One region of the Serratia sp. EC4 genome, then DNA from elsewhere that is predicted to be linked to it. Evidence: predicted binding sites of a transcription regulator. Region 1 holds the regulator's gene; the other holds the start of a gene.

Region 1 (4,277 bases):
AAGAAGCAACGCTCCCCTTCATTTACCAGCCACATGATTCATTCTAGTTAAACATGGAAATAAAAAAGCCAATTTGCAGAATAAAAAACCATTAAAAAACAAAATAAAAACAAAAAACGCCAACAAACAACGAGCTAACGCGAACGGATCTGGACTAAAAACATGTAAGCAAACATGAACAAAACATAAGATAAATTAATAAATAACCCAACAAAGCGTTCGACCTAGCGTGCAGCAAACCAACTGCCGCGCACCTGATGACGGTGCCAAATCCAGCCCAACGCCAGGCCGCGCAGCGCCAGAAACACCGCCAGCGCCAGCCAGAGCCCGTGGTTGCCTAACAGCGGCACGCTGAACAGCGCCAGACCGTATCCCGCAGCGGCCACCGCCATGCTGTTACGCATCTCGGCGCCGCGCGTGGCGCCGATAAACATGCCGTCCAGCAAATAGCACCATACCCCGACCAGCGGCAGAATGACCTGCCAGGGCAAATAATGTGCGGCCAACGCACGCAGTTCCGGCAAAGAGGTCAATGCCGCCACGATCTGCTGGCCGGTAACGGCATACGCCAGGCCGAAGGCCAACGCGACCAGCCCTGCCTGCCTGCAGGCCGCGTGCCACACCTTGCGCAGTTGGCTGTCGTCCCGGGCGCCGTAGGCGTGGCCCGAATGAGCCTCCACCGCATAAGCAAAACCGTCGAGCGCATAGGCGGTGAACGTCAGCAGATTCATCAATACCGCATTGACCGCCACCACCTCGCTTCCCAGGCGAGCGCCGAAAATGGTCAACGACGCAAAGCACAGTTGCAGCAACAGTGAACGCAGCATGATGTCGCGGTTGAGCGCCAGCAGGCGACGCAGATCGCCACGCCAGGCCTGGCGCAGCATCTGCAGGGTAATACCGCGCAGGCGCATCACCCGCCACGCCAACCACAGGCCGAGCAGCAGCGTAGCGTATTCGGCGATGGCGGTTGCCGCCGCCGCCCCCCGCACGTTCCAGCCCAGGCCCATCACCAGCCAGATATCCAGCACGATGTTCAGCAGGTTGCCGACGATCAGCAGGATCACCGGCGCCCGCACGTACTGCACGCCGAGCAGCCAGCCCAGCAGCACCAGATTGGCCAGCGCCGCCGGGGCGCTTAACCAGCGGATCTCAAGAAAACGCCGCGCCTGTTCCAGCACCTCGCCATCGCCACCGACGATCCGCAGCGCCAGTTCGATCAGCGGATAACGCAGCAGGACGATCGCCGCGCCGCCCAACAGCGCCAGCAGCAGCGGTTGCATAAAGGCGCGCGCCAGCGCTTGCGGGTTCTGTGCCCCCAGCGCTTGCGCCGCGAGGCCGGTGGTGCTCATGCGCAGGAATAACAGCAGCATGAAGAGGAAGCTGGTCGCCACCGCGCCGATCGCCACGCCCCCCAGGTAGATCGGGCTGTCGAGGTGGCCGATCACCGCGGTGTCCACCAGCCCGAGCAGCGGCACGGTAATATTGGAGAAGATCATCGGCAGGGCGAGGCGCCACAGGGCTTTATCGGTGTCGCTGGTGAAGGCGGAAATCAGGCGCATGATGGGATGTTCCTGTGACTGAGTGACAAAGGGCGAAGTCAGAAACAAAAACGCCCCAAAACAGGGGCGATTGATACAGGGAGCGGCGGTGATGGGCCGGCGATTAAATCCAGTCGCCGTTGCGGATCACGCCGACCGCCAGCCCTTCGATAGTGAAATTCTGCTGACGCAGATCGACCACTATCGGTTGGAATTCGTTGTTCTCCGGCAGCAGTTCAACCACGTTGCCGTGCTTTTTCAAGCGCTTGACCGTCACTTCGTCTTCGATCCGCGCCACCACGACCTGGCCGTTGCGCACGTCTTGCGTTTTGTGCACCGCCAGCAGATCGCCGTCCAGAATGCCGATGTCGCGCATTGACATGCCGTTCACCCGCAGCAGGAAATCGGCGCTCGGTTTAAACAGGGAAGGATCCACCTGGTAGTGCCCTTCGATGTGCTGCTGCGCCAGCAGCGGCTCGCCGGCGGCGACGCGGCCGATCAGCGGCAGCCCTTCTTCTTCTTCCATCAGCAGACGGATACCGCGTGAGGCACCGGAGACGATTTCGATCACGCCTTTGCGTGCCAGCGCCTTCAGGTGTTCTTCGGCGGCGTTAGGCGAACGGAACCCCAGACGCATCGCGATCTCGGCACGCGTTGGCGGCATGCCCGTTTGCGAAATGTGCTCGCGAATCAGATCGTAGACCTCTTGCTGTCTGGTAGTTAGTGCTTTCATTCCGCCCCCTGTTTGTTTATACAGTCTTGCTGTGAGTATATACAGGTAAGCGCGGATTGGGAACCGAAGAATAAATAAAAATCAGTCAGTAGGCGCTTTTCGTCAGCCGAAATGCTGCCATAGGACCGTGCCCCAAACGAACAGCGCCAGTGCGATCGCCAGCGACACCGCCGCCGATCCCATGTCCTTGGCCCGCCCGGACAGCTCGTGATGTTCGCTGCCGATGCGATCCACCACCGCCTCGATCGCGCTGTTCAGGATCTCGACGATCATCACCAGCGCTACCGATCCGATCAATAAAATGCGCGCTATCGCACCCACATCCAGCCAGACAGCCAGTATGATAGCCAGAAGGGTGACCACCAGTTCCTGGCGGAAAGCCGCTTCGTGCTGCCAGGCGGCGGATAGCCCTTTATAGGAATAGCCGGCGGCCTTGATGATGCGGGTCAGTCCGGTTGCTTGGTTTGCCATGTTTTCGTGCCTTTCTCAGAGGTCGGTCATAATAAAAAGAGTCTAGAACAGTCCGCGCTGACGGCTCTCGGTTTTCGAACACCACAGATCTGCTACCCGGTTTCTGGTATGCTTGCGGCGCATTGCTAACAAGAGGCTTCACGTTGTTATGTCAGGTTGGCGTAAAATTTATTATAAAATATTGAATTTACCACTTAAATTGTTGGTAAGAAGTAAGGTCATCCCTTCAGATCCGGTTACCGAGCTAGGGTTGGATCCCTCACGGCCGATTTTGTATGTTTTACCTTACAATTCCAAGGCGGATTTGCTGACGCTGCGCACCCAGTGCCTGGCGCAGGATCTGCCTGATCCGCTCAACTCGCTGGAGATCGACGGCACCGTGCTGCCGAGCTACGTGTTCATTCACGACGGCCCGCGCGTGTTCCGCTACTACACCCCGAAAGAAGAGTCGGTAAAGCTGTTCCACGACTATCTGGATCTGCATCGCAGCAACCCGGATCTCGACATTCAGATGCTGCCGGTTTCGGTGATGTTTGGCCGTTCGCCGGGCCGCGAAGGCCACGGCACGCCGCACCTGCGTCTGTTGAACGGCGTGCAGAAGTTCTTCGCCGTGCTGTGGCTCGGCCGCGACAGCTTCGTGCGTTTCTCCAACACCGTGTCGCTGCGCCGCATGGCTACCGAACACGGCACGGATAAAACCATCGCGCAGAAACTGGCGCGCGTGGCGCGCATGCACTTCTCGCGCCAGCGCCTGGCCGCGGTGGGCCCAAGCCTGCCGGCCCGTCAGGATCTGTTCAACAAGCTGTTGGCGTCCAAAGCGATCGAAAAAGCGGTCGAGGACGAAGCGCGCAGCAAGAAGATCTCGCACGAGAAGGCCCAGCAGAACGCCATCGCGTTGATGGAAGAGATCGCCGCCGACTTCTCCTACGAAACCGTGCGTCTGTCCGATCGCGTGCTGAGCTGGACCTGGAACCGGTTGTATCAGGGCATCAACGTCACCAACGCCGAGCGCGTGCGCCAGCTGGCGCAGGACGGCCACGAGATCGTCTACGTGCCCTGCCACCGCAGCCACATGGACTATCTGCTGCTGTCCTACGTGCTGTATCACCAGGGCCTGGTGCCGCCGCACATCGCCGCGGGCATCAACCTCAACTTCTGGCCGGCCGGCCCGATCTTCCGTCGCCTGGGCGCGTTCTTCATCCGCCGCACCTTCAAGGGCAACAAGCTGTACTCGACGGTGTTCCGCGAATACCTCGGCGAGCTGTTCACCCGCGGTTACTCGGTGGAATACTTCGTGGAAGGCGGCCGTTCCCGCACCGGGCGCCTGCTGGAGCCGAAGACCGGCACCCTGTCGATGACCATTCAGGCGATGCTGCGCGGCGGCACCCGTCCGATCACGCTGGTGCCGATTTACATCGGTTACGAGCACGTGATGGAAGTGGGTACCTACGCCAAAGAGCTGCGCGGCGCCACCAAGGAAAAAGAGAGCCTGCCGCAGATGCTGCGCGGCCTGCGCAAGCTGCGCAACCTGG
Region 2 (4,277 bases), on a different contig from region 1:
TCGGTTTGCTTCATCAGCTGGCTGGTGATGGTGCCTGCCGCCATGGAGCCGTTGACATTCAGCGCGGTGCGGCCCATGTCGATCAACGGTTCGACCGAGATCAGCAGCGCGACCAGCGTCACCGGCAGGCCCATCGCCGGCAGCACGATCAGCGCGGCGAAGGTGGCGCCGCCGCCCACGCCCGCCACACCGGCGGAGCTGATGGTGACGATGCCGACCAGGGTGGCGATCCACACCGGATCCAGCGGGTTGATGCCGACGGTCGGCGCAACCATCACCGCCAGCATCGCCGGGTAGAGGCCCGCACAGCCATTCTGGCCAATGGTGGCGCCGAACGACGCCGAGAAGCTGGCGATGGATTCCGGCACGCCCAGACGACGGGTCTGCGCTTCCACGTTCAATGGAATGCTGGCGGCGCTGGAGCGGCTGGTGAAGGCGAAGGTGATCACCGGCCACACCTTGCGGAAGAACTTCATCGGGTTCACGCCGGTGAAGGCCAGCAGGATGGCATGTACCACGAACATGATGGCCAGGCCGATGTAGGAGGCCACCACGAAGCTGCCGAGCTTGACGATGTCGTGAATGTTGGAACCGGCGACCACTTTGGTCATCAGCGCCAGCACGCCATACGGCGTCAGCTTCATGACCAGACGCACCAGCTTCATCACCCAGGCCTGCAGGGTGTCGATAGCCACCAACACGCGCTCGCCTTTCGGCTTGTCGTCTTTCAGCAGCTGCAGCGACGCCACGCCGAGGAAGGTGGCGAAAATCACCACGCTAATGATCGACGTCGGGCTGGCGCCGGTCAGATCGGCGAACGGGTTTTTCGGGATGAACGACAGCACCATCTGCGGCACGGTCAGGTCGGCCAGTTTGCCCACGTAGTTGGTCTGGATCGCCGTCAGGCGCGCGCTTTCCTGCGCGCCCTGCACCAGGCCTTCGGCGGTCAGGCCGAACAGGTTGGTGACCAGCACGCCCACCAGCGCGGAGATCAGCGTGGTGAACAGCAGCGTGCCGATAGTCAGTACGCTGATTTTGCCCAGAGCAGAGGCGTTATGCAGCTTGGCCACCGCGCTCAGGATCGAGGCGAACACCAGCGGCATGACGATCATTTGCAGCAGTTGCACATAGCCGTTGCCGACGATGTTGAACCAGCTGATGGATTCTTTCAGTACCGGGTTGTCGGAGCCGTACACCAGCTGCAGGCCCAGACCGAACACCACGCCGACCACCAGGCCGACCAGCACTTTTTTCGCCAGGCTCCATTGCTTGTGGCGGGTTTGCGCCAGCAGCAAAAGGAGCGCGACAAACACCAGCACGTTAATCACGAGCGGAAGATTCATCCCCAATGTCTCCAATAATCTTTCTTATAAAAACGACAACGCATCACGTATGTCGCGATGTAAATATCGTAACAGTTTGCCGAGTGGCCCACTTATATCCAAATGGAATTTGATATAGCTTTTTGTGTGTTTTTGTTCGTTTTATATACATCAAGGTGATGGGTTAAGCGTTTTTTTGTGATCAGAGTCTGATATTTCTGATTTGCTCGACATAGGATTGCACCGGCAGGGTGAAATCACCTTGCCAGCAGATGGCAAACGCCACCAGGCACAGACACAGCACCCGCTCCAGCTGGTTGCCTTTTTGCGAGTTGAGCAGCGGCAGGCGAAAACGCCAGCGGCATGGCCACAGCAGCGGCACGCCGGCGGGGGTGAGCATATCGGCCAGCAGATGGCTGAAGTAACCGATGATCATGGCGTGCAGCGCGTCGGCAGGGATCGGCCAGCTGCGCGGCACGTCCAGCTGGAACAGCGCCATGCCGCCGGCGATCGCCAGCAGGCTGTGGGTGAAACCGCGGTGGCCGAAGGCGCGGGCGATGGGCAAGGCGATCCAGCGCAGGCGCTGGCCCAGCACCGACTTGGGGTGATCGATGTCCGGCAGCAGCGAGGTCAGCAGCGCGGCGGGTATGATGTGCCACCAGTCGCCGGTAGCCAGCTCTGGCGTCACTTCCGCCTTCTTGGCGAAGATCGCGCAAGCGACAGAGAATATAAGGTGTCCTTCCGCGGTCATGCTGTTGCGATTCCGGCTGGTAAACTGTTAATTTATCCAGTATATGGGAAAATTCCCAGTAGTGGAAGCAGTTACCCTGTAACCAATTGTTTATTTTTCCCTGTTTTACAACGGCTTGTTACGGCAATGCGTAACAAAGCATCGATTTTGACGGGCGAGAATAAAAAGCGGGCAATGGGTGATGCATTAAGATGAGAAAAAAGGACGGTGGCTTGGCGTGTGGCGGGAGGAAGCGGCGGCCCTGAACAGCGCTGCGTGGCAGTGACAACGCTCCGCGGACCGTCGCTTTCCTGCCGCCCAGCATAATAATAACAACATGCCAATTCAATAATAATGAAACGCTGTTTTGTTTATTTTGCGGTACGGATCCCTTTTATAACGCAGAGCGGCAAAAGCAGGGCGCCGGCGGCCGGCGCCGCTGGTCAGGCAAAGTGAGCGGCAGTGAGCTGTTCCAGGGTCTCCAGCTTGTGGTCTGCCAGCGCCCAGCGCGGATCGTGACGGTATTCGGCCGCCGGGATGACGATGGAACGCATGCGCGCGGCCTTGGTGGCGATCATGCCGTTAAAGGAGTCTTCCAGCGTGATGCAGCGCAGCGGATCGCTGCCCAGGCGTTCGGCGGCGATCAGGTAGACCTCCGGGTGCGGCTTGCTGTATGGCAGGTATTCGGCGGAAACCAGCTGATCGAAGTAACCTTCAAGATCGAACATCTTCAGCACCTGCCGTTGCATGTGCAGCGGCGAGGCGGAGGCGAGGCCGATGTTCAGCCCCTGACTGCGGCACAGCTCCAGCGCCTGCTGGACGCCCGGCAGCAGCGGGCGCGTCTCGTGCACCAGCTCGATGGCGCGCTCGATAATCCGCGCCGACACCTCATCGAGCGAAACCCCTTGCCACGGCATCGCCTGGTACCACATCTTCACCACCAGATCGATGCGCAGCCCCAGCGTGTCCGGCAGCTTGTGACGATCGGACAGATCCAAACCCAGCGCACCGAAGATATCCAGCTCGGCCTGCAGCCACAGCGGTTCCGAGTCGATCAACAAGCCGTCCATATCAAAAATTGCGGTTTCAATGCGTTGCGAATAAGCCATTAGCGGTTAACTCCTGTCGGCGCGGGTGGGTGAATGTGCCGACACTCTATCATCGCCGGCGGCGAGACTAAAATCTTTGCCTGCGCGTGTGGCTTTTGCCAAAGCGAAGGATAGTCCACATTTCGCGCAGCTTTAGCCACCAACGTTGGTGCTGGCGCTCGGTAACCTGTTGCAACATGCGCGCATAGTCCAGCACCAAGCCTGGCGTCCAGGTCATGCTTTCGCCACGGCTGCGCAGTACCGCCAGCATCCACAGGTTGGGATCCAGCACCAGCAGCAGAAAACGGCGCCACAGATGTTTATCGCCCAGCACGCCTTCCAACGCGCTGTCGAGCGCGCCGATGACCGTGGTGGAGCAGTTGCGCCGAGTCAGGTTGTAGGTGGCGTCCTGCCGATAACGCAGCCAGAATGCGCGCAGCGCCGCCGGGTTATAGCGGTAGAATTGAATTTTCTTGTCCGGTGGGCACCAGGCGGCGATCTCGCCCGGCAGGTCGGGCAGGAAACGCCCGTCGACGTTGTTCTGTTCGCCGGCATGCAACAACTGGCGGAAATCCTGAACGGAATGGCTGATGTCGTTGAGCGGGTAGTGGCTGATATATACATCCGGCGCGAGCGCCAGAGCGGCGTGACCGGTGGAGATATTGCCGCCGCCGTCGACCGCCGCGATGTATCGGTCGACGATGTAACGCCGGCGCGGATCTTTAGCCGCACCAATCGGTGTCCAGACATACACCGTGAGCGGCGCAGTCTCATCCTCCGGGGGCGGTGGCTGCCGCGCGGGGTGCTGATTCAGAGAGAAGCTTGTCAGTCTGCGGGCGATACGCAATAAGGCCCAGCCGGAAAGCACCATCATCACGCCGAGGCAAAAGGGCACCGTCATCCGATGCGGCGCTGGCCAGCCGACAAAAATCATCAATGAAAGCAGGATCTCGCCGCCGCCCGCCAGCGCCACGCCTTTCCATCGACTGTGTTGAATCACCGTGGAGGAGGCGATGCGCACGGCGCCGTCAAGCAGCAGCGCGCTGCCAAACACCACGGTGGCGACGATGTTATCGTCTGCGGGCACGTCCAACGTTAAAAAGGCCATAAACACGAAGCCCAGCCCCTTCAGCAGCA

The links. The regulator LexA, encoded in region 1, represses DNA repair genes until DNA is damaged. The targets are predictions, from matches to a motif close to TNCTGTATGTACATACAGNA.
Region 2: ACP39K_RS10610 (metal-dependent hydrolase) is a predicted target of LexA. The motif match lies at 2,096-2,115, and genes of this name have one in related genera.

Annotation. Positions count from the first base shown of each region.
Region 1 covers NZ_JBNIDE010000008.1:151,281-155,557, forward strand. The annotation lists gene dinF (MATE family efflux transporter DinF) at 225-1,562, opposite strand; gene lexA (transcriptional repressor LexA) at 1,666-2,274, opposite strand; gene ACP39K_RS19880 (diacylglycerol kinase) at 2,377-2,745, opposite strand; gene plsB (glycerol-3-phosphate 1-O-acyltransferase PlsB) at 2,894-4,277, shown strand, end outside.
Region 2 covers NZ_JBNIDE010000003.1:105,917-110,193, reverse strand. The annotation lists gene ACP39K_RS10615 (L-cystine transporter) at 1-1,343, opposite strand, end outside; gene ACP39K_RS10610 (metal-dependent hydrolase) at 1,525-2,073, opposite strand; gene hxpB (hexitol phosphatase HxpB) at 2,496-3,161, opposite strand; gene ACP39K_RS10600 (HdeD family acid-resistance protein) at 3,229-4,277, opposite strand, start outside.